Regions from separate parts of the Pedobacter sp. D749 genome, predicted to be linked through region 3. Evidence: riboswitches for the same ligand, from Rfam matches in the RefSeq annotation. Region 3 holds a riboswitch; each other region holds the start of a gene.
The links. Region 3 has a riboswitch for S-adenosylmethionine ahead of KYH19_RS10125 (SusC/RagA family TonB-linked outer membrane protein). Riboswitches for the same ligand answer to the same signal wherever they lie in the genome.

Region 1: another riboswitch for S-adenosylmethionine. It lies ahead of metH (methionine synthase); the one in region 3 lies ahead of KYH19_RS10125 (SusC/RagA family TonB-linked outer membrane protein).
Region 2: another riboswitch for S-adenosylmethionine. It lies ahead of KYH19_RS11490 (O-acetylhomoserine aminocarboxypropyltransferase/cysteine synthase family protein); the one in region 3 lies ahead of KYH19_RS10125 (SusC/RagA family TonB-linked outer membrane protein).

Annotation. Positions count from the first base shown of each region.
Region 1 covers NZ_CP079218.1:4,496,965-4,501,593, forward strand. Annotated here, with positions in the region: gene metH (methionine synthase) at 1-2,873, opposite strand, end outside; SAM riboswitch class I at 2,995-3,099, opposite strand; gene KYH19_RS18260 (Bax inhibitor-1/YccA family protein) at 3,213-3,968, opposite strand; gene KYH19_RS18265 (hypothetical protein) at 4,007-4,573, opposite strand.
Region 2 covers NZ_CP079218.1:2,878,280-2,882,908, forward strand. Annotated here, with positions in the region: gene KYH19_RS11480 (PLP-dependent aspartate aminotransferase family protein) at 1-1,072, shown strand, start outside; gene KYH19_RS11485 (hypothetical protein) at 1,263-2,276, opposite strand; SAM riboswitch class I at 2,490-2,600, shown strand; gene KYH19_RS11490 (O-acetylhomoserine aminocarboxypropyltransferase/cysteine synthase family protein) at 2,857-4,188, shown strand; gene metX (homoserine O-acetyltransferase) at 4,219-4,629, shown strand, end outside.
Region 3 covers NZ_CP079218.1:2,522,160-2,526,788, forward strand. Annotated here, with positions in the region: gene KYH19_RS10125 (SusC/RagA family TonB-linked outer membrane protein) at 1-2,787, opposite strand, end outside; SAM riboswitch class I at 3,132-3,238, opposite strand; gene KYH19_RS10130 (TlpA disulfide reductase family protein) at 3,376-4,629, shown strand, end outside.

The DNA of each region.
Region 1 (4,629 bases), 2.0 Mb from region 3:
TAACTTCCGCGGAGTTCCCAGGTATGGAAAAATGGTGTCCAATCGATGTAAGGAACCAGTTCTTCTAAGGGATAATTATCAAAAACCCTTGTACCTGTAAATTCCGGAACAGGTAGATTGAGTTGAAAATCGATCTTAAATTTATTCGCTCGTGCTTCTTCTAAAGTTTTAAAACGTTTATCCGATCGTTTATTTAAATGTGCTTCGCGGGCTTTATCATATTCAGCTCTTATTCCAGCAATATATTCATCTCTCGTATCAGGATTCATTAAAGTACTACAAACGGTAACACTTCTGGAAGCATCCAACACATGGATGGCGGGACCTGAATAATTAGGTGCTACTTTTACCGCAGCGTGGATCCTGGAAGTAGTAGCTCCACCGATGATCAAGGGAATGGTAAAACCTTCGCGTTCCATCTCTTTGGCAAAGTGAACCATTTCATCCAGTGACGGTGTAATTAAACCGCTTAGACCAATAATATCAGCTTTTATTTCTTTAGCTTTTTTGATGATTTCCTGTGCCGGAACCATCACGCCCATATCAACAATTTCGAAGTTATTACAAGCCAATACCACGCCCACAATATTTTTTCCAATATCGTGTACATCGCCTTTTACGGTGGCCATTAACACTCTTCCGGCAGATGAACTCTGATCCTGATCGGGATTATCCAGTTTTTCCTGTTCGATAAACGGCAATAAATAGGCTACCGCTTTTTTCATTACCCTCGCCGATTTTACCACCTGAGGCAGGAACATTTTTCCGGCACCAAAAAGATCACCGACAATATTCATTCCGTCCATCAATGGTCCTTCAATTACCTGAATCGGCCGGGCATATTTTTGTCTGGCTTCTTCCACATCATCATCCAGGTATTCCACAATTCCTTTTACCAGTGAATGTGATAACCTTTCTTCAACAGGACCTTTTCTCCACTCTTCATCTTTAACAACCTCTTTGCCTTTTGATTTTACGGTATCGGCATATTCTACCAAACGCTCCGTAGCATCGTCTCTTCGGTTTAAAAGCACATCTTCTACTCTTTCTAATAATTCGGGCGGAATTTCCTGATAAACCTCTAACATTCCCGCGTTTACGATCCCCATATCTAAACCGGCCTGAATGGCATGATAAAGAAATGCGGAGTGCATCGCCTCGCGAACGGTATTATTCCCTCTGAAAGAGAAAGAAATATTGGAAACCCCACCACTTACTTTAGCGTGAGGCAGGTTTTCTTTGATCCAACGGGTGGCATTAATAAAATCGACGGCATAATTATTATGCTCTTCTAATCCGGTTGCAACGGTTAAAATATTTGGGTCGAAAATAATATCCTCTGGCGGGAAACCAATTTCGTGTACCAAAATATCATAACTCCTTTTGCATATTTCTTTTCTACGCTCATAATTATCGGCCTGTCCCTGTTCATCAAAAGCCATTACAACTACGGCAGCACCATATTGCATAATTTTGCGGGCACTTTCGCGGAATTTATCTTCCCCTTCTTTTAAGGAAATCGAGTTTACAATTCCTTTTCCCTGCAAACATTTTAAGCCATTTTCAATAACCGACCATTTAGATGAATCGACCATGATAGGCAATTTGGCAATGTCCGGTTCAGAAGCGATGAGGTTTAAGAATTTAGTCATTGCTGCTTCCGAATCCAGCATCCCTTCATCCATGTTTACATCGATTACCTGTGCACCGCCTTCAACTTGCTGCAAAGCAACGGCTAATGCGGCTTCATAATCGCCACCCAAAATCAGTTTGGAGAATTTTGGAGATCCGGTAATATTGGTTCTTTCACCAATATTTACAAAAATACTATCCGGGGTGATGGTTACAGGCTCCAATCCGCTTAAACGCATGTATGGTTCAAGAACCGGTATTTTACGGGGCTCAGCTTTTCGGGCATTTTTAGCAATACAGCCAATATGATCTGGCGTGGTACCACAACAACCTCCTACTATATTCACAAAACCGGAAGCAATAAAGTCATCAACCAGATGTGCGGTTTCATGCGGCTGCTCATCGTAAGCACCAAACTCATTTGGCAAACCCGCATTTGGATAGGCGGAAACATAACATCCTGCTTTTGCCGCTAACTCTTCAATGTGCGGACGCATTTCTTTAGCCCCCAAAGCACAGTTAAAACCGATACTTAATGGTTTTGCATGCATTACAGAGTTCAAAAAAGCCTCAGCAGTTTGCCCTGAAAGTGTTCTACCCGAAGCATCGGTAATGGTACCAGAAATCATGATCTCCAGTTTACGCCCAATTACCTCTTCATATTTTTTAATGGCTACAATAGCCACTTTAGCATTCAAGGTATCGAAAATGGTTTCGATTAATAATACATCGGAACCGCCATCTACTAAACCACGTACCTGTTCGTAATAAGCTGCTTCGAGCTCATCAAAATAAACCGCCCTAAAACCAGGGTCGTTTACATTCGGCGACATGGACAGGGTACGGTTGGTTGGGCCAATAGCACCGGCAACAAAACATTTACGGTCTGGATTTGCAGCCATGAACTCGTTAACAGCTTCTTTTGCCACGCGTGCACCTTCAAAACTCATTTCGTAAGAAAGGTCTTCCATCTGGTAATCGGCCATGGAAATGCGCTGCGTACTGAAAGTATTTGTCTCAATAATATCGGCACCAGCGGCCAGGTACTCCAGGTGTATTGTTTTAATAATATCCGGACGTGTGATGTTAAGCAAATCATTATTGCCTTTTACATCACAGGGATGGTTTTTAAATCGTTCCCCTCTAAAATCTTCTTCGGTTAAGGTATATCGCTGAATCATGGTACCCATTGCACCATCAATCACCAAAATACGTTTTTCTAATTCTTCTCTTATACCCATTTGTTGTGTAAAATGTGGGATGGAAAATGGAAAATGGCAAGACACATCATACATCTTCCATTATACATCATTACATCCTAAAAGGCTTATTTAAAAAGTTGGTACGTGAATCGTAATCCTAAACTTATCTGTTTCTGCTATTTGCAGAATAGAATTTAGCACCTTGTATGGTTACAGGTTGCTAAGACTTCGTTGGGTCTAATCCCTCCGTCTTTCTTAATAAGCATACAAAAATGCAACAAAGCAACATCAATTCCAAAAATTATCGCTTCGGCACCAAATAAAATTACAAAGGCCACGCAAAACTGCGCAGCCTTAAGAATATTGTTCTGTTAATGATTACTTTCTGCTTCCGAAAATACGAAGTAAGAAAAGGAAGATATTTAAGAAATCCAGGTATAAAGACAGTGCTGCTACAATTGCCATTTTTTTAGATTCAATCTGAAGAACCTGTTCACCGCTAGCTTCGATCCCTTCGCCAATTCTTTTTATTTTTTGTACATCATAAGCGGTTAATGCCGTAAATATTGCAATACCAATAAACGCCATAAACAAACTGAATTGTTCGCTTTGAACAAACATATTTATTACACTGGCAATCACTAAACCAATTACGCCAACCATTAAAATCGGCCCAAATTTACTTAGATCGATATTGGTGGTATAGCCCATAAATGCCATAATTCCGAAGATACCTGCGGCTCCTGCAAAACAGCTCACTACTGAACCTGAAGTATAGGTTAACAAGATAAAACTTAAACTCACTCCAGTTAATAATGAATAAAGCACAAAAACGCCAATTAATGCTGGCAATGATAATCTGCTTAAACCGAATCCCATTAATAAAACCAATCCGAGTGGTGCGAACATCGCTACATAACCGAAAATTGACATGCTCACTTTACCGGTTGCTGGATTAATATTTAAAAGGTACTGCATTAACTGCTCATTGGTACCAAATAAATAAGCTGCTACAGTTGATAAACTCAACGCCACAAACATCCATAAGAAAACGTTTGCAAAGAATTTTTTAGAAACAGATTTTTCCTGTACAAAAACACTGTTGTCCTGATATTGATAATTTTGTTGTTCCATTTTAAATTTTGTGTATTTAACTATATAAAAATAAATATTTAGTTTAATCTTTTTGTCAGCAATTCTTCAACTTTTTTAAAGAACTGCAGTGGTTTTAATGTTCGCCAAGGCAAGTCATCAAATGCACCACCAAAGTTAATGTAATAATCGATGTTATTATCGCGAAACTCGGTGATAACGTGTTCCTGAAAATTCACCCCAACAATCCAGCCATCTTCTACTTCCTGAAACCATTCTTCGTAATAACTGTCATCGGAGGCATGGAAATTCAGTATATTTTCGCCGATCAGGATAAACTTATTAATGCCTTCATCCATCATCAGCTCTAAAATATCGCGCTTCATCAGCATAATGTCGTTGTTAATGGCATCGTTCCACTCGCCTATAAACTCGATAACGGCATAACTGCGATCATAATCAGCATATAATACCTTCATATATAGCGTATTAGAACCGAACTCATCCCACTGTGGGTGCAATAAAAAGTTATAAATCTGCTTATCGAAGTAAAGTTCTGAATATTCGGTATTGTAAAATGGCGAACGCTCATCTTCTGCCGAAATATAATCATCTCTCCACTGGTAATAAGGCTCAATTTCGTGCATAATTTTCTAATTATTGAATGAGCGAGTTTTGAATGAGGGAATGATTAATGCTACTT
Region 2 (4,629 bases), 360 kb from region 3:
AAGTACTACAGGTGATGTTACGCTGCCAATTAATCTATCAACCACTTTTTTTCGTAGCGAAGATGGTGGTTATCCCGGTGGGCACATGTATAGCAGGGTAAGTAATCCAAACCGGTCTGCTTTAGAAAACACTATAGCAAAATTAGAATATGGCGAAGATGCAGCTGCTTTTTCTTCGGGTAATACCTGTGGACTGGCCATGTTTCAGGCTTTAAAACCAGGTAGCCATATTATAGCACCAGATGATATGTATTGGGGCATAAAAAAACAATTACTTACTATTTTTAACGATAGTTTGGAATTTGATTTTGTTGATCAAACGGATTTAAATCTGATACAATCAAGCATTAAGCCCAATACTAAACTGATCTGGATCGAAACCCCTTCTAATCCATTACTAAAGGTTACAGATATTGAAGAAATTGCCAGAATTGCTAAAGCAAAAAATATCACCCTGGTTTGCGACAGCACCTTTGCCTCTCCAATTTTACAGAATCCAATATTATTGGGTGCCGATATAGTAATGCACAGCAGTACCAAATATTTAGGAGGCCATAGTGATGTGCTTGGTGGGATTTTAATTACGGCCAAAAAAGATGAATTATGGGAGCGCATCAAAAATATACAACAAACCGGTGGTGCCGTACCCTCTCCTTTTGATTGCTTTTTATTAACCCGTAGCATTAAAACCCTGGCTTACCGCATGAAAGGCCATTGCGAAAACGGCAAAAAAGTAGCCGACTATTTAAACGGACATCCGAATGTTGAAGCTGTATTTTATCCTGGGTTGGAAAGTCACCCACAACATGAAATTGCAAAAAAACAGATGAAAGATTTTGGCGGGATGATGTCGTTTTTAGTTAAGGGCGATGCTGAAGCTGCTCATAAAGTGGCAAATAAAGTTCAGCTATTTGCACAGGCTACCAGTTTAGGTGGTGTAGAGAGTTTGATAGAACACCGTTATTCAGTAGAAGGACCGGATAGTAAAACGCCAAAAAATTTACTCCGTATTTCAGTAGGATTAGAGCATGTAGACGATATTATTGCCGATTTAGCGCAGGCGTTAGGTTAAAGTATAAAACCTATGAGGTCTTTAAGACCTTATAGGTTTCTAGTTATTTCGAACCTTTGTTGCTAAACCCGATTGCAGCGATATCCTTTTTGGCTGTCACCCTGAGCGAAGTCGAAGGGTAGCCAAAAAGATAAAGCGTAAAGCGGGACTGCAATCTCCTAAGGACTACAGTACCCTAATTTTCCAAAACTTACTTAGGATTACAAATCGTGGTCAACTTTAACGAATAGTTAGCCTCCAGTGGTTCGTTAGTTTGCGCTAAACGTTGAGAACCGGTATTGGCAGGACAAGCAATATCCCCTGCTGCATCATAAACCAATTTATTTCCATCTGCTAATAATCCTTTTGGTACATAAACCTGCACTTTGGTAATTGAATAACCAGAAGGAAAATAACGCACATAATAACCGTCAGGGTGTTTCGTCCAGATGCCACTTGGCACATCACTTCTCGGCGGAGCCATCCCCGCTATAATAGCATATCTTTCCATATCGGCATAAGTATAATTCCCAGATGACACCAGTTGGCGGATATTATTTTCTGCTTCAAAAACAGCTTTCATTCCTGAAGGTAACTGGTCTTTAGCTTTTTCCATTACATCAAAAGGTAAAATGCCTAAAGCGCCTCCTTCCAATTGCGTAAGTTGTTTTGGCGTTAACAATTTCATTGCAGTTACTTTAACTTGTCCGTTAAAATCGGCAAATTTTGTTCTGGCAATAATGGTCCAAAGTAAAGCCTGGATATCATGCTGTTCTACTTCAGGATGTTTCTCTGCACTTTTTAATATCGCAACTACAATTTCTTCTTTCGAGCCTAAAACTGGGGCAAACATGTAACCATCGCCCTTTGATGGCGCAAAAGTTCCGGCTTTCAGGCAGTAGCTTTTGTTGGTCATTTCGTACAAACCCTCACAGAGTACAAAACCGCCATCTGAATTTTTAGGCAGTAAATACAAGGGCTGAGCTTTTAAATTTAATGAATTAATGAAATCAGGCAGTTTTTCGCCATCCCTGTTTACATCCTCAAAGTTGGTGGTAATGGCAGCTGGCTGTTTTAAAAACCTGTCTACGCCTAAAGCTTTAGCACCCTGAGCAGTACCGACTTTCAATAATTTATCTTTTAAACCTCCGAATTGGGCGTTTGCATTAGTTAAACACATCCCCGTGAATAGCAGGCCTAAGCCTAGAACTGTTATATTTTTCATCATAATTATATTTAGATAGGTCACACAAACTTAGAATTTTAAGTGTTAATTTTTATATTAAAAGTTTTAATTTGCCGCAATACAATAAAATACATTACTCATTTCCAAACGATTAACAAAAATTCAAAATTTTATTTTGTGAATTAAAATTAAATTCAGACATTTGAAATATTATTTGGTAGAAAGCTAAATAAAAGTCAATCTTCGCAGGTTGATTTATAAAGAAGTGGCGAGAGACTGGCTCGATGACCCACTGGCAACCCTCAGAAAGAGAAGGTGCCAATTCCTGACCGGATAATATGGTGTTATCTGGAGATATAAATGAAAACTGATGAAAACATTAAATCTTCAATCGCTAAGCGACCCCAGTGCAAACCTTAAAAATTTAGAACAAACTTCTATTTTTACTTTTTTCAATAGGTGTGCAATTACTTGTATGTGCTGTTGCATACAGTAATCTAAAAAATCTTCCTTTTTTGTTTCTTTCAAACTGGAAGGTCCCGAAACATCGGGATACGCCCTGCTAGGTTTTAAAATCAACCTAAATCACTACGTCTCATCAATAAATAAAACAGAAATCATGTCAACATCATATAAATTTGAAACTTTACAATTACACGCTGGTCAGGAAATAGACCCAACAACAGGTTCAAGGGCTGTGCCGATTTACCAAACTACTTCTTATGGATTTAAAAACGCTGAGCATGGCGCCAACTTATTTGCTTTAAAAGAGTTTGGCAACATTTACACCAGGATCATGAATCCGACTAATGATGTTTTCGAAAAACGTATTGCAGCTTTAGAAGGCGGCGTAGCTGCTTTGGCGGTAGCTTCAGGACAGGCTGCACAGTTTATTGCATTGAATAACATTTTAGAAGCTGGAGATAGTATTGTTTCTTCTTCGCACATTTACGGTGGAACTTATAACCAGTTTAAAGTTGCTTTTAAACGTTTAGGTATCCATGTCGATTTTGCGAATCCAGATGTACCTGACGAATTTGAAGCTAAAATTACCGATAAAACGAAAGCCATCTATCTCGAAACCATCGGCAACCCGGCATTTAGTGTTCCTGATTTTGAGAAAATTGCTGCAATTGCAAAGAAATACGATTTACCTTTAGTTGTTGATAATACTTTTGGCGCAGGAGGTTATTTGTTTAAGCCTTTAGAACATGGAGCAAACATTGTTGTAGAATCTGCAACGAAATGGATTGGCGGACACGGCACAAGCATTGGTGGTGTGATCATTGATGGCGGAAACTATAACTGGGGCAATGGTAAATTCCATCAATTCTCTGAACCATCAGCAGGTTATCATGGTTTGGTTTTCAGCGATGTTTTCGGCATCGGCGGACCATTTGGCAACATCCAGTTTATCATCCGTGCACGTGTGGAAGGATTAAGAGATCTTGGTCCTGCCCTATCCCCTTTTAATTCTTTCCTTTTATTGCAGGGCTTAGAAACCTTATCGCTCCGTGTACAACGCCATGTTGATAATGCTTTAGAACTGGCTACCTGGTTAGAAAATCATCCATTGGTTCAGGAAGTACAATATCCGGGATTAGCGAGTAGCAAATATAATAACCTGGCAAAAAAATATTTAAGTAACGGCTTCGGTGCAGTTTTATCTTTCGAATTAAAAGGAAGTAAAGAAAATGCCACACAGGTTATTGATAATTTAAAACTGGTTTCTCACCTCGCAAACGTTGGCGATGCAAAAACGTTGATTATCCAGCCATCGGCAACCACACATCAACAATTGAGTGAAGATGAGCAATTAGCCGCAGGTGTAAAACCAAACGCATTACGGGTTTCAGTCGGTATTGAGCATATTGATGACATTAAGGCCGATTTCGAGCAGGCTTTTGCATCTATTCACGCTCAGGTTTCTACAGATAGTTTATTAGCCTAGTCCCGTTCATTTTCCGAATACAACATAACAATGAGTACAGCATCAACGTATAATTATAATAAACAGTTCAAATTAGAGAGCGGAAAAAAAATCCGCAACCTGCAAATTGCTTATCAAACTTATGGCAAATTAAATGCAAATAAAGATAATGTAATTTGGGTTTGCCACGCACTGACTGCCAATGCTGATGTTTTTGAATGGTGGGAAGGTTTGTTCGGTCAGAATGCTTTGTTCAACCCGGAAGATCATTATATCGTTTGTGCCAATGTTTTAGGCTCGCATTATGGCAGCACCAACCCATTAAGTACCAATCCGGTAACAGGTTTACCTTATTACCTTTCGTTTCCGCAGTTTACGATCCGCGATTTAGTATCGGCACATCAGTTATTGGCTTCACATTTAGGTATTGATTATATTAAATTATTAATCGGTGGTTCTTTG
Region 3 (4,629 bases):
ATAAACCGTTACACCTGTCGGAGCGGTTCCGTTTACCCTTACGGTGCCGTTGGCTTTATCGTTACCAGGATAATAATAGGAGATTCCGCCATATTCTGCTGCCCTTCCCGGAAGCGTAGAGGCTAAGACTCCGGTATAAGTGCCTGTTGCATAGGTACCGTTGTAAATAGAACCACCAATACTTGCATCAACCAGTACGCCTAAACTTATACCTTTATACGTAAAAGTATTGTACACCCCACCAATCCAATCTGGTGTATATTTTCCCAATACCTGTTTGGTCGGGTTTGTAGCTGGTGCGCCTGTGGCATTTACAATAATATTTCCATTACCATCTCTTAAAAAGGCTGTTCCGAAAAGCGATCCATAAGGTTGTCCAACGGTAGCAATCACCTGTGCTGAGTTGGTAGCGACAATGTAATTCGTTAATAATTTCTCTGCATCGAGTTCAATTACCCTACTTCTGTTTGCTGCGAAATTGAAATCAATATCCCATGTAAAAGTTTTTTTGATTGGGGTGATGCCCAATTGTGCTTCTATACCCTTGTTGTTTATTTTTCCGGCATTAAGCAGTTTTGAGCTAAATCCGGTACTATGACTTACATCGGCAGCCAAAATCTGATTGTAACTATTGGTATTGTATGCACTTAAATCTAAACGTAACCTTTTGTTAAAGAAAACAGCCTCAACGCCGAGTTCTGTTGAAGTGGTAGTTTCTGGTTTAAGGTTAGGATTAAGGTCGATATTACTTGTGGTAAGCTGAGGGTTTGCGTTAAAAGGCGCACTAAATGCATAAGTATTGATCAAACGATAAGGATCTGCATCTTTACCTACTTTAGACCAGCCCCCACGTATTTTCAAATAATTAAGGGCTTCACTTTTAATGTCAAATGCTTCGGTGGCTACAAAACTTCCGTTAAATGACGGGTAAAAATAAGATCTGTTCTGTGCTGGCAAAGTAGACGACCAATCGTTACGTGCGGTGATGTTGGCAAAAAGGTAATTTCTGAAACCGATCTGACCTGATGCATAAACACTATATGATTTTAAACGCGATAAATTATTAGATGAAATAAGAGGATCACGAGAGTTTTTAAGGGTATAAAGTCCTGCGATGGCTAGTTTAGGTGCACTTTGATCATTCTGCTCAATATATTGCCTGCGGATGTTACCACCACCCAATAATTCTAAGCTAAAATCATCATTTAACTGCTTGTTAAAGTTTAAGGTTGCATCGGTATTATTCTCGCTTACGGTAAAGGCACTTTCAGTGTAAGAGCCAAAAGGTGTTCCGTTCGTACCATAAGCGATTCTAACTTTACGCCTGTCGTTGTAATAATCCGTACCCGATCTGAAATTGAAATCAAGTCCGTCAATAATTTTATAATTAAGGGCTAAACTACCGATAATGCGACTGCGGTTCTGCGAAACTGTATTTTCGTAAGCTACCCAATATGGGTTGCTATAATAGCTGTTATTCCAGTTAAACGTTTTTCCATTTTCATCCAAATAGTTTTTTAACTGGTTAATATCAACCTGACGGCCAAACCACGTAAACTGTAACATGGTACTTGTTGAACGTGAACCTCCTGTGCCAGGCAAATTATCTGAATTAAGTTTGCTATAATTCGCATTAGCCGTTAAGGTTAGTTTTGGTGTTATCTTCAGTGACGTATTTAATACAAATGAGTTTTTGCCCTGTCCAGAATTCGGCACAATGCCTACTTGTTTCAGGTTATTGTAGGAGATGCGGTAATCGTACTTTTCGCCAGCATCTGCGACCGATACCCCATTATTTAATGAATATCCGGTTTGAAAGAAATCGCGTACGTTATCTGGATGGGCTATAAATGGAACCGCAACTCCTTTTGAAAAAAACTGCGGAATTAATCTTCCATCCAGTTTTGGCCCCCAGCTCTCATCTACCCCATCATTAATACCTTTACCTGCGCCATCCACATAACTGAACTTCCCTTCTGATCCCTGACCAAAAGCATTTTGATAAACCGGCAGGGTGAGCAATGTTTCTAAAACGGCATTGGAGTTAATATCAATACCCAATCCTTTTTTCGATTTACCTGTTTTGGTTTTAATCAAGATCACCCCACCGGCAGCCCTCGAGCCATATAATGCCGCAGCATTTGGTCCTTTTAGCACACTAATTGATTCTATATCCTCTGGATTGATATCTGAAATGGCATTCGCATAATCTCTTGCGCCTGCAGAATTTAACTGAGAGTTATCTACCGGAATCCCATCAACCACAAATAATGGCTGGTTATTTCCGGCGATAGATGTTTCTCCTCTGATGACTACGCGGGATGATCCCATGCTGCCCTGACTGTTCGTTACCCTAACTCCGGCTATTTTTCCAGCCAGTGCATTTACCAGGTTAGATTCTTTAGCTTCGGCCAGATCTTGTCCTTTTAATTCCTGAACAGCATAACCGAGCGATTTTTTCTGCCTCGAAATTCCCAATGCGGTAACCACTACCTCATCCAGCGCATTATCGCTTGATTGAAGAATGACTGAAATCGGCCCGGCATTTTTATTGATTTGTATTTCCTGGGTTTTAAAACCGATATAAGAAAATACTAAAGTACCTTGATCAGGCGCACTGATAGAAAAAACACCTTTCCCATCAGAAATGGTAGTTTGCCTGGTTTCTTTGATAAATATAGAAACGCCGGGCAGTGTCTCGCCATCTGCCGACTTTACCGTCCCGGTAACGGTGACATTTTGAGCAAATACCTGCTGCGTAATAAAGAGCAGTAAGATGAATGCCATTGATTTTAAAAATTTGATCATGTGTGTGTTTTAAAAATTGGTTAAAAGATAAATTTTGGACAAAACGAATCCCTAACGGTTAATAACCGTGTTTTATAAAAAAATAAAATGGGATGGTTAGATCAAAAGTGCCTGTTAAAACGGAGCAATTTTAACAGGACTAGCGCATTCGGGAGTCTACACAAGGATTTACATAAGGCGATTTTAGCTTGTCTGTTTTTCTCATTTGAATGATTTTATTTAATGCATAATTTAATTTCAAGAAGGCATTCAGGGCTAAAAAAAAAGCACCTCTTAAATCAGAAGTGCTCCATATATTTTATATTAGGATAGCGCAAACAACTGACTTAACTACCCCAGATTCATCTGGGATGGAATTAGCACCATTTCTAAAAATTAGATGGTTGCTAAGGTTTCACAGGGCCATTCCCTCCGCCTTTCTTGATAAGTATTTTAAAATAACTTGGGCAAAGGTATAATTAATTCCATTTATCCTATAGTTTTTATAGTTTTTTTATCGAAATATTTTTTATTTGACAATTACATCCATATCTTTGTCTAGTAATTTAGTCGACAAACACCGTCCCAATGAAACTTAAATCCCTTTTAACAGCCGTACTGGCCATATCAATAACCTTCACTTACGCTCAGGAACAAACGGCCCTGGTAAAAAAACAGGCAGCAAAACTTCAGAAGAAAAACCAAAAAACATTTGTTGCCCTCGGTAACTGGCGCGGAATAGCTAAAGTAAAGGAAGGATTAGAAATCCCCTTTAACTTCGAGATCAGCGAAAAAAACGGCCACCAAAAATTATCTTTCCGCAATGCTGAAGAGCGTTTCGAAGGTGGTCCTGTAAAACAAACTGCCGACTCGCTTTTTGTCAAACTGGATCAGTTTGATAACGAACTTGCGTTTGCGATAGTTGGTGATCAGTTAACTGGTGCGTTAAGAAAACAGGATAAAGCTGGTAAACCTTTAGTCATTATTGCCGAGCACAAAAATTACCGTTTTAAAACTGATAAACCTGCTACAGCAGACTATTCTGGTAGTTACGATGTGGTTTTTACATCGCCAAATGGTAAAGAAGAAAAAACAGTAGGTTTATTTAAACAAACAGGAAACAAACTTACGGGTACTTTTCTCCGCGTAACCGGCGATTCTCGTTATCTGGAAGGTGTTGTAGAAGGAAATGAATTTCAACTTTCTAGTTTTATTGGCTCCTCTCCTGCTTATTACAAAGGAACTTTCCAGGCAGATGGAGTTGTTAAGGGTGAAATTTTAGGAGCAAGGGGTAGTCAGCCTTTTACCGGAACCAAAAATAAAGATGCAGCCCTCCCCGATCCTTACAAGCTTACTTATCTTAAATCAGGATACAAAACACTTGATTTTAGCTTTCCTGATCTAAATGAAAAAAAGATTTCGCTAAAAGATGAAAAGTATAAAAACAAAGTGGTGATTTTAACCATAACTGGAAGCTGGTGCCCTAATTGTGTTGACGAAGCTACTTTTATGGCGCCATGGTACAAAAAGAACAAAAATCGCGGTGTAGAAATTATTGCTTTGCATTACGAACGTTCAACCGAACCTGAATATGCAAAGAAAGTGATGACCCGTTTCAGAGAACGTTTTGGAATCGAATATGATCAGGTATTGGCAGGTACAGCAGACAAACAGGTGGTATCTGAATCGTTGCCCGCGCTTGATTCATTTTTATCTTTCCCAACTACCATTATCATCGATAAACAGGGAAATGTAGCCCAGATCCATACAGGTTTTAATGGCCCGGCAACCGGTAAATTTTATGATGAATTTGTGAAAGAATTTAATGTGGAGATTGATACG